Regions from separate parts of the Mesorhizobium sp. USDA 4132 genome, predicted to be linked through region 1. Evidence: predicted binding sites of a transcription regulator. Region 1 holds the regulator's gene; the other holds the start of a gene.
The links. The regulator LexA, encoded in region 1, represses DNA repair genes until DNA is damaged. The targets are predictions, from matches to a motif close to TGTTCNNNNTGTGTTCNG.
Positions count from the first base shown of each region.

Region 2: ACZ9IU_RS02305 (YifB family Mg chelatase-like AAA ATPase) is a predicted target of LexA. The motif match lies at 6,260-6,277, and genes of this name have one in related genera.

Region 1 is NZ_JBWCCP010000001.1:1,950,607-1,958,249, reverse strand. Features, by position in the region: gene kdsA (3-deoxy-8-phosphooctulonate synthase) at 1-758, opposite strand, end outside; gene ACZ9IU_RS10215 (VOC family protein) at 762-1,631, opposite strand; gene lexA (transcriptional repressor LexA) at 1,832-2,551, shown strand; gene ACZ9IU_RS10205 (ComEC/Rec2 family competence protein) at 2,532-5,039, opposite strand; gene gltA (citrate synthase) at 5,328-6,617, shown strand; gene lpxB (lipid-A-disaccharide synthase) at 6,647-7,643, opposite strand, start outside.
Region 2 is NZ_JBWCCP010000001.1:444,335-451,977, forward strand. Features, by position in the region: gene ACZ9IU_RS02270 (YraN family protein) at 1-179, shown strand, start outside; gene ugpB (sn-glycerol-3-phosphate ABC transporter substrate-binding protein UgpB) at 293-1,615, shown strand; gene ugpA (sn-glycerol-3-phosphate ABC transporter permease UgpA) at 1,693-2,577, shown strand; gene ugpE (sn-glycerol-3-phosphate ABC transporter permease UgpE) at 2,587-3,435, shown strand; gene ACZ9IU_RS02290 (sn-glycerol-3-phosphate import ATP-binding protein UgpC) at 3,437-4,537, shown strand; gene ACZ9IU_RS02295 (cupin domain-containing protein) at 4,647-5,150, shown strand; gene gshB (glutathione synthase) at 5,225-6,175, shown strand; gene ACZ9IU_RS02305 (YifB family Mg chelatase-like AAA ATPase) at 6,371-7,643, shown strand, end outside.

The sequences.
Region 1 (7,643 bases):
GGAGCATTGTCCGGATCCTCGTGAGTTTCGATGAACAGGCCCGCAATGCCGACGGCAACCGCTGCCCGTGCAAGGACCGGCACCATGCTGCGGTCTCCTCCGGTAGAGCCTCCCTGCCCGCCAGGCTGCTGCACAGAATGCGTCGCGTCGAAGATCACCGGAGCCCCCATGGACGCCATGATCGGCAATGAACGCATGTCGGAAACGAGTGTATTGTAGCCGAAGGAGGCGCCGCGTTCGCACAGCAATACGTTGGGATTGCCGCTCGCGGTGATTTTGCCGAGCACGTTCTTCATGTCCCAGGGTGCCAGGAACTGACCCTTCTTGACGTTGACGACGCGGCCGGTCTTGGCAGCGGCGACAAGCAAGTCCGTCTGGCGTGACAGGAAAGCCGGGATCTGCAGGATGTCCACCGTCTTTGCGACGACAGCGCATTGTTCTTCCGTATGAATGTCGGTCAGAACCGGAAAGCCGAACTCCTGCTTCAGGTCAGCGAAGATTTCCATCGACTCTTCGAGCCCGATGCCGCGCTTGCCGGAAATCGACGTGCGGTTGGCCTTGTCGTAGGAGGACTTGTAGACGAGGCCGATGCCGAGCTTGCTGCAGAGTTCCTTCAACGCGCCTGCCATCATGAAGGCGTGGTCGCGGCTTTCCATCTGGCAGGGACCGGCGATCAGCGACAGTTTTGCGTTCTGCGCGAAAACCACCTTGCCGCCTCCTTCGCCGACGGAGACGCTGGAGTTTGCGGTAACTTCCATGATCTATTCCTCGAAGCCGAACAAAACACCCTGGCCGGGCGCCGCCGAGACGAGAACACGGCCCTCCCGGCGGACGAATGCGACGTCATTAGCAGCAAGGGTGATCTCTGTCACGGCAAGATCGGCGGTTTTGAAGATGACCGCCCGGCCGCGCAGTCCTTCGGCGCCCGGGGTCGGCTGAAGCGCAAATTCCGCCTCGAGCTCCCGATCCTGCAGGATCCGGATGCGGGCATTGGCCGCGGCAAGCTGGAGCGGTGCAGCCTCCGGCGCGGCCTTGGTCAGCAGCACCTGTTCGACCAGCGGAGCGAAATCGGCAGGTGTCGGGGCCGACAGGATGATTTCGCTCAGGCCGATAACGGTATTGGCATGCCGCTCCAGCTCGCGGTCGGCAGGCAGCGGGTTGATGCGCTGGCAGGAAAACAGGAAGAACTCGGGCGCGCGGTCATCGCCGGCGAATGCCAGCCGGAAGCTCGCCTGCGTCTCGGAACCGTCGGCCAGGATCATGCCGCGGGAAAATTCCAGCACGTCGCCTGCCGAAACGCCGCGCATCTTGAAACGCGCATGATCGGCCATCGCATCGCGGGTCGCGACAACGAGAGCGGAAAAGCCCTGCCGGTTGGACGTCTTGCGGAAGGCGAGATCGCGGGCGGTGAAAACGTTGCCGCGCTTTGCCGCGACACCCGCATGGCGTCGGTTGGTAAGAGCCAGCGGCTCCAGGTAGGTCCCATCCGAGAAGAATACGCAAGCATTGGCGGTGCCGAAAGGATGAAAAGCATCCGGCGCAACTGTAAAACCGAGCTCCGTGAGCCGGGAACGCGCAGCGGTAAGTCCCGCCACCGGCAGCACGAGATGATCGATCGGTCTTGCGTTCACGCGAGGGCCCCCTGAATTGGAATCGCAAAGCTACTTTGGCAGCGGGCTGGCGCCGCGCAAGTGGTGTGACACCAGATATCTGGCACGCATCTATGAAGAAAAAATCATCATACTTCACAGAAATTTAGGGACTTGCGGAACACATATGGAACATATAGTGTCCGTTCTGGATTTGTTTCCGACTCTGAGGGTGCCAAAAGATGCTCACGCGCAAACAACAGGAATTGCTTCTGTTCATTCACGAACGCATGAAAGAATCCGGTATCCCGCCGTCATTCGACGAAATGAAGGACGCGCTCGACCTTGCGTCCAAGTCCGGAATCCATCGTCTGATCACGGCGCTCGAGGAGCGCGGCTTCATCCGCCGCCTGCCGAACCGGGCCCGCGCGCTGGAAGTCATCAAGCTCCCGGAAGCCTATTCGCCGAGCATTCAGCCGCGGCGCGGTTTTTCGCCCAGCGTCATCGAGGGCAGCCTCGGCAAACCGCAGCCGGCCGCAGCACCTCAGAAACTCGCGGCCAACGATGGCTCGTCGAACGCCACGACCGTTCCCGTCATGGGCCGCATCGCCGCCGGCGTGCCGATCTCGGCGATCCAGAACAACACGCACGACATCTCCGTGCCGGCCGAGATGCTCGGCTCCGGCGAGCATTACGCGCTGGAGGTCAAGGGCGATTCGATGATCGAGGCAGGCATTCTCGATGGCGACACCGTGATCATTCGCAACGGCACGACGGCCAATCCCGGCGACATCATCGTGGCGCTGGTGGACGATGAGGAAGCGACGCTGAAGCGTTTTCGCCGCCGCGGCGCCTCGATCGCGCTCGAAGCCGCCAACCCCGCCTACGAGACCCGCATTTTCGGGCCTGACCGGGTGAAGATCCAGGGCAAGCTCGTCGGCCTCATCCGCCGTTATCACTGATCAGCTGCCGGAGCGGTTCCGGCAACGCGTTGTCGAAACTCTGGCTTCGCCAATCGTAGTGGCGGTGCCTAGTCCAGGGCCGGTCCTCGGCCGCCATTGCGGCACGGACCTGCCAGCGTCGCATGTCGCCCGTGTCGTTCAGCGAAATCTCCAGCGCGCCGGTCTTTCTGAGCGTCGTGCCATTGATCATCAGTCCGCCGGACCGGCATCGGTCGAAGCGTGCCCGCGGGGCGATGACAAGATCGGCGGCGTCGCAGGCAGCGCCAGCATAACGGCCGTCTTCTACGGCCACGATGATGGCATTGCCCGTGCTTGCGGCGCACCAGGCCTTAGGCTCGCAGGTGAAGCGGTCGGAAGTCACCTGGCTTATTCGCAACCTCACTGTTTCGAGTTCCGCCGAGGTCAACTCGCGGCGCTTATCGTTTTTTGCGCCTGCTGGTTTGCGGTCGGGCGGCTTGTCCCTGGCCGGCGACATGTCCGGTTTGGTCGGGTCGCCGAGCAGAAGCGCCCTCTTCCACTGGTCGTAGATGAAATCAGGCGGGCGGGTGCGGTTGGTGGAAACCCGTTCCCCGTTTACGAGCGCCACCATTGTCCCGTCTTCCGAGACCAATATATCCGCCAGAGGCGTCGATCGCTCATGCCAGGAAAGCAGCAGAGCGGTCACCATCAGCGGCGGACCGATCAGCCTTAGCTTCGTCCTGAGCAGGGTCAGCAGCAGGAAGCCTGCCGTTGAGACCGTCAGGAACCATGGATGCTGGCGGCCTATCCCGACATCGCCACCCCAGGCAGCCACGTGCCCGGCAATGGCGATCACCGCTTCCAGGCCAAGGCCCATGAGCTTCATGAAGGGAGCGTCGAGGCCGAAGGGCATCAGCAGCATGCCGACCAGACCGGCCGGCATCACCACGAAGGAGATGATCGGCATGGCTGCGAGGTTTGCGGCGAGGCCATAGGTGGCGATGCGATGAAAATGCTCGACCGAAAACATCGCGGTCGAAACGCCGCCGATCAGCGAGGTGACGAAGACGCCGGCTGCGAAATTCCACGATGCCAGGATCGGCATCACCATGCGGTGACGGAACGGCAGAGGCTGAGGATCGCGGCCCTCGGCCCTCTGTTTCCAGAGCGCGTAACCGGCGACCAGGGCAACGGTGGCGGCAAACGACATCTGGAAGCTCGGCCCGAGCATTTCCGAGGGCGACATGGCGATGATGACGAGCGCGGACAGCGCCACATTGTGCAGGCTGATCGACGGTCGGTCGAAGAGGACGGCAACCAGCATGATTGCCATCATGATGTAGGCCCGCTCGGCCGAAACGCCGAAACCGGAGATCAGGTAATAGGCGGTGACCATTATCAGAGCGCCGAGTGCGGCGATCTTCTTCACCGGATAGGCGTGGCCGAAGCCCATAAAGACCGCGAGCACGGTCCGCACGCCGACGAAGAAGATACCGGCGGCGAGCGCCATGTTCAGTCCGGAAATGGCGACGATATGGGCTAATCCCGAAAGCCGTAAAGCTTCGGTCGTTCCCTTGGAGATCGCCCGGCGTTCGTCCGTCACGATTGCCGCGGCAAAGGCGCCGGAATCTCCCGGCACGGTCTCGCGGATACGGGTGGCGATTGCGCTGCGGAGATCGAAAAGCCGGCTTTCGATGTCGGCAATCCAGCTCCGGGTCGACGGACCGGCAGCCTGTTTTTTCGGCGCTCCATAGAAAAATCCGACCGCGCCGATGCCGTCGAAATAGGAGGAGAAGGCAAAGTCGTTGAGGCCAGGCAGTGCAGGTCCGGAGGGTGGTGAAAGGCGCGCGCGGCCGCTGATCGTCTCGCCGATCTGGGCGGGCTCATGTCGAGACCTTGCAAGCAGCGATACACGCTCCGGCGGGCGCCTGACTTCCGGATTGGATGTCCGGTCGATAAGGACGACATAGCGCCAACGGCCCTGGGCATCGATCTCCCTGCGCTCGACCACGCCGGCAAGTTCGGTTGTCACCGGCGTATCGAGAACGACGGTGGACCGCCGCCACGTCTCGAACTGTGCCAGCATCATGCCGCCCAGAAAGAGCGCGACACCGAGCGGCAAGAGATGGATCGTGCCGGAGCGGTGGCGCGAGACGATGACGAAGATCGTACATACGCAAAAAACGAGGAAAAACGGCCAGAACGCAGGGTTATGGGGCAGTGCGAACCAGCAGACGGCCCCTGCCCCGACGACGACCGGCAGGAAAAGGAAGCCATGGCCATAGACCGTCTCCTCTTCCAGCATGACCGGGAGACGGCGTAGCAACCGATCGAGGCGCCGGCTCGCGGAGCGGCGAAAGCCCTCGTCCAGCGTATGGACCGGCGGGCGGCGCTCGATCGCGGGGAAAAGCTCGGCCAGATTTCGGAGCTTGCCCGAGTCGGGAGCGCTTGTGTTTATGCGGGGGTCCGGCGGCCGGGATATCAGTTTCCCTGCCTTGGCATGCGTCGGAAATGCATTTTCCTCCGGCATGAAACGCTCTGTCCGCCCCACCGCCAGACATGCGGCAATACAACCTGCGCGCTTATTCTTCGGTCGTCAACTGGCGGTTAAATATCGGGAATTCCGAGCCGCCGAAAGGGCATGCAACAGGAAGTTGGACATCCAAGCAAAAGCTGTTGCTCAATAATTTTTCGCGCTGCACAAAATGCCGTCACGACAGCTTGGCATCAGCTTTAGGATCATATAGCTAAACTGGTGGACGCTTAATTCTTGTGGCGCTTTTAGGGCGCCATGCCGCCAAAAGGTTGGAGGATCAGCATGACGGAAACAAGCGCAAATCTGGTAATCGGTGACAGACAAGTCGATCTGCCGGTCAAGTCGGGGACCATAGGTCCCGATGTGGTCGATATCGGCGCTCTCTACAAGCACACCGGCACCTTCACCTACGACCCCGGCTTCACCTCGACGGCGTCTTGCGAATCCAAGATCACCTATATCGATGGCGACGCCGGCATCCTGCTGCATCGCGGTTATCCGATCGAACAGCTCGCCGAGCACGGCGACTTCCTGGAAACCTGCTACCTGCTGCTTTACGGGGAACTGCCGACCGCTGCCCAGAAGAAGGACTTCGACTATCGCGTGACCCACCACACGATGGTCCATGAACAGATGAGCCGCTTCTTCACCGGCTTCCGCCGCGACGCCCATCCGATGGCCGTCATGTGCGGCTGTGTCGGGGCGCTGTCTGCCTTCTATCACGACTCCACCGACATCACCGATCCGCATCAGCGCATGGTCGCTTCGCTGCGCATGATCGCCAAGATGCCGACGCTTGCCGCGATGGCCTACAAGTACCATATCGGCCAGCCCTTTGTTTATCCGCAGAACAACCTGGACTATGCGTCGAACTTCCTGCGCATGTGCTTTGCGGTTCCGTGCGAGGAGTATGTGGTCAATCCGGTGCTGTCGCGCGCCATGGACCGCATCTTCATCCTGCATGCTGACCACGAGCAGAACGCTTCGACCTCGACGGTCCGCCTCGCCGGTTCCTCGGGCGCCAACCCGTTCGCCTGCATCGCGGCCGGCATTGCCTGCCTCTGGGGCCCGGCCCACGGCGGCGCCAACGAAGCTGCGCTCAACATGCTGACGGAAATCGGCACGGTCGACAAGATCCCGGAATATATCGCCCGCGCCAAGGACAAGAACGATCCGTTCCGCCTGATGGGCTTCGGTCACCGCGTCTACAAGAACTACGATCCGCGCGCCAAGATCATGCAGAAGACCACGCATGAAGTGCTCGGCGAACTTGGCCACAAGGATGATCCGCTCCTGCAGGTCGCGATGGAACTGGAACGCATCGCGCTCACCGACGAGTACTTCATCGAGAAGAAGCTCTACCCGAATATCGACTTCTATTCGGGCATCACGCTGAAGGCGATGGGCTTCCCCACCACCATGTTCACCGTGCTCTTCGCTCTCGCCCGCACCGTCGGCTGGATCGCCCAGTGGGCCGAAATGATCGAAGATCCGCAGCAGCGCATCGGCCGCCCGCGTCAGCTCTATACCGGCGAAGCGCAGCGCGACTACATCCCGGTTTCCAAGCGTTAATCGGCAATCACAACCAAATAAAAACCCGGTCAGAAATGGCCGGGTTTTTTGGTGTCCATAACCTGGAGAACGATGCCGGCGGCCGCCTCGCCCGGCGGCACGGGCACCTGCAGGCGCTCCCACGTAAGATCGAAACCTTCGATCATGGCGCGACGCTGCATCGTGTCGGAGGACAAGCGCTCGGCCCAGCGGCACAGGCTTGCCGGCCGCACCACCTCGTTGACGTATTCCGGCACGACGACATAGTCGGCGATGAGGTTCGGCAGGGCGCCGGACCAGGTCTTGATGCGTTTTGCGAGCATGGTGATCAGCCAGTCGGTCTTATAGGCCGAGACCAGTGGAATCCCGGCAAGACCGAGTTCCAAGATAACCGTGCCCGAGGCTGCAAGCGCCGCATCGGCTTCGGCGAATGCCGCCCATTTGCCGTCCGTATCAGCGGTGATCTCCGGCTTGACCTCGAAACCGGCAACGATCTCGCGCACCAGCTTTTCCTGGCGGGCAACCGTCGGCAACACGAAGCGGGTCGGTCCGTTGCGGGCGACGAACTCGCGGGCCGCCTCGCCGAAGATCGGCAGTAGCGCCTTGATCTCCGCCGACCGGGAGCCCGGCAACAGCATGATCGTCCTCTGTTCGCCCTGCGCCTTTACGGGGCGTTCGGCACGGATACCGCGGACCTTGAGGAGCGACGGATCGGCGGTCAGGCGGTGACCGACGAATGTTGTTTCGGGTCCGCCGAGACGCTTCATGGCCTCGGGCTCGAACGGCAGCACAGCCAGGACATGATCGACATAGGCGAGCATCGCCTTGGCGCGGTATTCCTTCCATGCCCAGACGCTCGGGCAGACATAATCGACGATCGGCAGGTCCGGCAGAGCGGCCCTTACCTTCTTGGCGACGCGATGGGTGAAATCAGGACTGTCGATGATGATCAGCACATCCGGCTTTGCAGCAACGATGGCCGCCACCGTCTGATTGATCCGCTTGACCAGGTTCGGCAGGCGGGCGATCACCTGGGTAAACCCCATG
Region 2 (7,643 bases), 1.5 Mb from region 1:
CGCGGAGAGGCGAAAGCGAAGCCATCGACGCAGTCGGCTACATGACCCAGAACCGTATTCGCGCGGCAAGCGCGCTGTGGCTTTCGAAGCGGAAGCATGTAGCGACGCTTTCGCAGCGCTACGACATTATTGCAGTGCTTCCAGGGCGTCTGCCGCGGCATTTTCCCGACGCATTCTAACGAACAAATCAAGTGTCCTTGCTCTGTTAGAAAAATGACATAAAACTGTAACGGTGGTGTCATGGGAGGACCCTATTTGGGGGCCGACACCAATCAAGGTGGAGGAAATAATAATGTTGAGAAAACTCTCAATGGCCGCATTCGCGGTCGCGCTGTCGGCAACGTCGTCGTTTGCCGCGACGGAAGTCACCTGGTGGCATGCCATGGGTGGCGAACTCGGCAAGAAGCTTGAAGAAATCGCTCAGAAATTCAACGAGAGCCAGTCCGACTACAAAGTCGTTCCGGTCTATAAGGGAAGTTATCCGGAAACGTTGACCGCCGCGATCGCCGCGTTCCGCGCTGGCCAGCAACCGGCTATCGTCCAGGTCTTCGAAGTTGGCACCGGCACGATGATGGCTGCCAAGGGCGCCGTCTATCCTGTCTACAAGCTGATGGCGGACGAAGGCGAACCCTTCGACACCAAGACATTCCTGGCTCCGGTTACCGGCTACTATTCCGATACGAAGGGCAACATCCTGTCGCTGCCCTTCAATTCCTCCACTCCGATCATGTATTACAACAAGGACATCTTCAAAAAGGCGGGCCTTGATCCTGAAGTTGCCCCGAAGACCTGGAAGGAAGTCGAGGAGTTCTCGAAGAAGATCGTTTCCTCCGGCGCTGCCAAGTGCGGCCTCACCTCGGCTTGGATTACCTGGGTCCAGACCGAAAATCTTTCGGCGCTGCATGACAAGCCTTTCGGCACGCTGCAGAACGGTTTCGGCGGCGTGAAGTCCGAATTCACCTTCAACGGTCCTCTGCAGGTCAAGCACTGGGCAAACCTGAAGAAATGGCAGGACGAAGGCCTGTTCAAGTATGGTGGCCCGGTCGGTGGCGACCAGGCGGCGACCATGTTCTATTCGCAGGAATGCGCCATCACGATGAACTCCTCCGCAGGCCGCGCCGGGGTCATCAACAACGCCAAGAACTTCACGCCGGGCTTCGCCCCGCTGCCTTATTACGACGATGAGATCAAGGAGCCGAAGAACTCCATCATCGGCGGCGCCACCCTCTGGGTGCTGAACGGCAAGGATAAGGCGACCTACAAGGGTGTAGCCAAGTTCTTCAGCTATCTCTCCAAGCCGGATGTCCAGGCTGATTGGCACCAGTTCACCGGTTATCTGCCGATCACCAATGCTGCTTACGAACTCGGCCAGAAGCAGGGCTATTACGAAAAGAATCCCGGCTCCGACATCGCCATCAAGCAGATCACTCGCGGTACTCCCTCGGAAAATTCGAAGGGCGTGCGGTTCGGCAACTTTACCCAGGTCCGCACCATCATCGACGAGGAATTCCAGGCACTTCTCGCCAACAAGAAGGACGCCAAGCAGTCGCTCGACAGCGCAGTGCAGCGCGGCAATGCGCTTCTGCGTGAATTCGAGGCGGCCAACTCGAACTGATCGTTCCGATCTCCGCAGGGAGGACCGGCTACCGCCGGCCCTCCCTTGCTCGCTTATTACGTTGTGGTGAGGGAACGGTGGATACCAAAAGAACAACCTTCAATAACCGCCTGCTGCCCTATTTGCTGCTCGCGCCCCAGCTCGCTATCACGCTCGTCTTCTTCATCTGGCCTGCCGCGCAGGCAGTGAAGTCTTCATTCGAGCGGGAAGATCCCTTTGGTTTCTCTACCGTTTTCGTCGGATTGACCCATTATCGGCAGCTGATCGAGGACCCGAACTATCTGGATGCTCTCTGGCGCACCGGCGTATTCGCGGTGTCCGTTACCATCCTTTCGATGATGCTCGGCCTTGCATTCGCGGCCGCGGTCAACCGCGTGACGCGATCCGCCAGAATCTATACCACCCTGCTGGTTTGGCCTTATGCCGTCGCCCCTGTCGTGGCGGGTGTCCTGTGGTGGTTTCTCTTCAATACATCCACCGGTCTGCTGCCCTTTTTCCTTGAGCGCGTCGGCATTCGCTGGGACCATGATCTCAACGGCACGCATGCGATGATCCTGATCATCATCGCGGCAGCCTGGAAGCAGATCTCCTACAACTTCCTTTTCTTCCTGGCTGGATTGCAGTCGGTGCCGCAGTCGCTGATCGAGGCCGCCGCGATCGATGGGTCAGGCCCGGTGAGGCGCTTCTTCACTATCTCTCTGCCGCTTCTGTCGCCGACGACGTTTTTCCTATTCATCATCAACGTCAACTACACGATGTTCGACACCTTCCCGATCGTGGATGCCACGACCGGCGGCGGGCCCGCGCAGGCGACGACGACGCTTGTCTACAAGGTCTATCAGGACGGTTATGTCGGTCTGAACATCGGTTCGTCCTCGGCGCAGTCGGTGTTGCTAATGTTGATCGTGATGCTGCTGACCTTTGTTCAGTTCCGCTTCGTCGAACGCCGCGTCCAGTATTGAGGAACGATCATGGTTGAAAACCGCCCCTTCCTGACTTTCCTCACCCACGCATTCCTGATCCTGGGATTTCTGGTGGTCGCGCTGCCGGTCTATGTCGCGATCATGGCGTCAACCCATGACGTCTCGACGCTGATGAGCGGGCCGGTCCCGCTTCTGCCGGGCTCGCATTTCATCGAGAACTATTCGACCATTCTGACGAGCGCCGCGGCCGCTCACGGCCTGCCCAATTATTCGCACATGGCGCTGAACTCTCTGATCATGGCGTTGACGATCACGGTCGGAAAAATTGCCATCTCGATCCTTTCCGCCTTTGCGATCGTCTATTTCCGGTTTCCTTTCCGGCTACTGGCGTTCTGGATCATCTTCGTCACCCTGATGCTGCCGGTCGAGGTGCGCATCATGCCGACATACAAGATCGTTGCCGACCTCGGCATGTTGAATTCCTGGGCCGGTCTGACCGTCCCGTTGATCGCATCGGCCACGGCGACCTTCCTGTTCCGCCAGTTCTTCATGACAGTCCCGGACGAACTTTTGGAAGCGGCCCGTGTGGACGGAGCCGGCCCTATGAAGTTCTTCCGGGACATCCTCCTGCCGCTCTCGCGTACCAATATCGGCGCGTTATGCGTCATCCTCTTCATCTATGGCTGGGTTCAGTACCTCTGGCCGCTCCTGGTGACCACCGACCCCGGTTATTACACGCTGATGATGGGGATGAAGCGCATGGTCACGGCGCAGGACGGCGTCATCGAGTGGCAACTCGTCATGGCGGGGTCCGTACTCGCCATGCTTCCCCCCATCCTCGTCGTGGTTTTCATGCAGCGGTTGTTCATCCGCGGGCTTACTGAAACGGAGAAATAACATGGCTGGCATTCACATTTCAGAGGTTTCAAAGGTTTATACCGGCGGCGTAAAGGCGGTAAGCTCCGTCTCCATCGACATAGCCGATGGCGAGTTCATCGTCCTTGTCGGTCCGTCTGGCTGCGGAAAGTCCACGCTGTTGCGCATGGTCGCGGGGCTGGAAGCCATTTCCGCGGGCGAAGTGAAAATCGCCGGCCGGGTCGTCAACGAGGTCGAGCCGGCCGAGCGCGATATCGCCATGGTGTTCCAGAATTACGCGCTCTATCCGCATATGACGGTGTATAACAACCTGGCCTACGGTCTGAAGAACCGCGGTACGCCGAAGGCTGAGATCGACGCGCGTGTCGCTGAAGCGGCCCGCATGCTGGAGATCACCCAGTATCTGGAGCGCAAGCCGCGCGCGCTTTCCGGCGGCCAGCGCCAGCGTGTAGCCATGGGCCGCGCCATCGTGCGCAAGCCGGCAGCCTTCTTGTTCGACGAGCCGCTCTCCAACCTCGATGCGAAACTGCGCGTTTCCATGCGTGGCGAAATCAAGCGCCTGCAGCGCCGCCTAGGCACCACGTCGATCTACGTCACCCACGACCAGCTCGAAGCCATGACGCTCGCCGACCGCCTCGTCGTTCTGAACGGGGGAGAGATCGAGCAGATCGGTGCGCCGCTGGAAGTTTACCACGCACCCGCCTCTACCTTTGTGGCAAGCTTTATCGGTTCGCCGGCCATGAACCTCGTCAGGGGGGAGTTGCATGGCGACAAGCTGGCGATCGGCCCGGCGATGATCAGCCTCAACGGTTTCGCGCCGACTTCGGGCGCCGTTACCGTCGGCGTCCGCGCCGAGGATCTGCGCATCGCGCGCGACGACGAAGAGGCCCTGCCTTTCCGCCTCGAATATACCGAGGAACTGGGCGCCCAGCGACTGATCCACGGCACCGTCGGCGATCAGCAGATCACTGCCGCCGTTTCGCCGGAGATTGCGCTCTCTGCGGAAATGCGCATCGCCGTCGATGCCAAGCGCCTGCACTTCTTCTCGCTCGATACGGGCAAGCGGCTGCCGGGCAACGTACCGGCCGAGGCAAAGCTCGCACCCGTCGAACCGGTTCTCTAAAGAGAGCGCGAAAATCAGGCCGATCGTTAAAATTGTACGATCGGCCTGAACAGCAGCCTTACTCTTTGCCGCTACATTTTCCCGGAATTGGCAACTTTTGGGGGGAAAGATGAGTTGGCACGTCCTCGCCGCGACCGCAGCGGCACTCGCATTCAGATACAGGTCCGACGCGCCGGAGAAGCCGAAGGTTAAGGCGTTCATCGGCGCCTGTCCGCATTCTCTGGAAATGAAGCCGATGCCGATCGAGCCCACCTGGGTGCTCGCCGGTGATCCGCGGGCGCGCGCCGCCTCCCACTCCACCGCAGAAGACGATTGCGCCACGACCGGCGTGTGGGAATGCACGGCCGGCGAGTTCCGCTGGTATTTCCACTGGGACGAGACGGTGGTGATCCTCGAAGGCGAGGTGCATGTGACTGCCGATGACGGCACGCAGCGCACGCTGACGGCAGGCGATGTCGGCTATTTCAAGGGCCGGACCTGGGCCACCTGGCGCATCGACAACTATCTGAAAAAGGTAGCATTCATCCGCCGGCCTTTCCCGAAGCCGATCGCTATGCTTTTCCGCCTGCGCAACATGTTGCGGGCAAAGTCGCAGGTCGGCATCTCCGCGTGATATCGGCCGATTGCAGTTGCCTTTGGGGGCTCGCCATCCTACATCAGGCGGGCCAATCCTAGGGGGCTGAAGTCATGGCGAAAATCCGCAAGGTCGCGTTTCAGATGGACCATATCTCCGGCATCAGCGTTGCCGGCGATTCCACCTTCGCCATGGCGCTCGAAGCGCAGGCGCGTGGTTTCGAACTCTTTCACTATACCCCCGACCGCCTGACGATGCGTGACGGCAAGATCTTCGCGGCCGTCGAACCGCTGCAGGTGCGCGACGTCAAGGGTGATCATTTCACGCTCGGCGACAAGGAGCGCGTCGACCTGTCGGAGATGGACGTTGTGCATCTGCGCCAGGATCCGCCCTTCGATATGGGTTATATCACCTCGACCCATCTCCTCGAGCGCATCCACCCGAAGACGCTTGTCGTCAACGACCCCGCCTGGGTGCGCAATTCGCCGGAGAAGATTTTCGTCACCGAATTTGCCGATTTGATGCCGGCAACGCTGATCAGCCGCGATCCGGGCGAAATCGCCCGCTTCCGAGAGGAGATGGGCGATATCATCCTCAAGCCGCTCTACGGCAATGGCGGCGCCGGAGTTTTCCATTCCGCCCGCGACGACCGCAATTTCACGTCGCTGCTCGAAATGTTCGGCCAGATGTATCGCGGCGAACCTTATATCGCCCAGGCCTATCTGCCGGCCGTGCGCAAGGGCGACAAGCGCATCCTTCTGGTCGACGGCGAGCCGGTCGGCGCGATCAACCGGGTTCCCGCCGAACACGACAGCCGCTCCAACATGCATGTCGGCGGCCGCGCCGAGGCGACCGAGATCACGCCGCGCGAGAAGGAAATCTGCTCCCGCATCGGACCCGCCCTGCGCGAACGCGGCTTCATCTTCGTCGGCATCGATGTCATCGGCGACTATATGACCGAGATCAACGTCACATCCCCGACGGGCATCCGCGAAGTCAAGAAGTTCGGCGGCGCCGACGTCGCAAGCCTCCTCTGGGATGCAATCGAGGCAAAACGCGGCTGATGAATGCAAGGCGTTTCGGATACGGATCGCCTTTGTTCTCGTGATACAACCGCCCGCAACCCGTTTGCAGCGGATGCGTGAAATTGTTCGGTTAATGTTCTTGTTTCATTCCTATTTCTATGCCAGATTGCAATTCCTGGCACGGAAAGCGTGTATCGCTGGCGTCCCGGACATGAAGTTAGGGGCGGGGTGGATATGGTTTCGCGCGTCAGCACAGTCGCATTCCAGGGCATAGAAGGCGTTCCGGTCGACGTGCAGGTCATGGTCGGGCCGGGCAAGATCAACATGCATATCGTCGGCCTGCCGGACAAGGCGGTAGCCGAGAGCCGCGAGCGGGTGCAGGCGGCTTTGCATGCCTCGGGCCTTGCCATGCCGCCGAAGAAGATCACCGTCAATCTGGCGCCGGCCGACCTTCCGAAAGAAGGATCGCATTTCGACCTGCCGATCGCGCTGGCGCTGATGGCGGCACTGGGCGCCGTTCCCGGAGATGCACTCACCGGTTATGTGGTGCTTGGCGAACTGAACCTCGACGGCACGCTTGCGCCCGTGGCCGGCGCACTTCCGGCGGCAATCGCCGCAAACGCCTTGGGAAAGGGCTTGATCTGCCCGGCCGACAGCGGCGCGGAAGCTGCCTGGGCAGGGGCCGAGATCGATATCATCGCGCCGCGCAGCCTGATCGCGCTCGCAAACCATTTCCGCGGCACCCAGGTCATCTCGCGTCCACAGCCGGCAATCCGCGCCTTGCCTGCCAATCTGCCCGATCTCGTCGACATCAAAGGTCAGGAAACCGCCAAACGGGCGCTGGAAGTCGCCGCCGCCGGTGGCCATAATCTTCTGATGGTCGGCCCTCCCGGCTCCGGAAAATCCATGCTGGCCGCTCGGCTGCCGTCGATCCTGCCGCCGCTTTCGGCTGCCGAACTGCTGGAAGTGTCGATGATCCATTCGATCGCCGGCCAGCTTTCCGGCGGCAAGCTTTCCGACCGCCGACCTTACCGCACGCCGCACCATTCGGCCACCATGGCAGCGCTCGTGGGTGGTGGCCTGCGCGCAAGGCCCGGGGAGGCATCGCTTGCCCATCACGGCGTGCTGTTCCTCGACGAATTCCCGGAATTCTCTCCGCAGGCGCTGGACGCGCTCCGCCAGCCGCTGGAGACCGGCGAATGCATTATCGCCCGCGCCAACCACCGGGTTTCCTATCCCGCCAGTATCCAGCTCGTCGCCGCCATGAACCCATGCCGCTGCGGCATGGCGGGCGAACCCGGCCATTCCTGCGCACGTGGACCAAAATGCATGTCGGACTACCAGGGCCGCATTTCAGGGCCGCTGATGGACAGGATCGATATCCGCATAGACGTGCCGGCCGTCTCGGCCGCCGATCTCATTCGCCCGAGGCCGGCGGAAAGCAGCGCGGATGTCGCCAGGCGCGTGGCGGCTGCGCGTGACAGACAGCGGGAGCGGTTCGAACAGG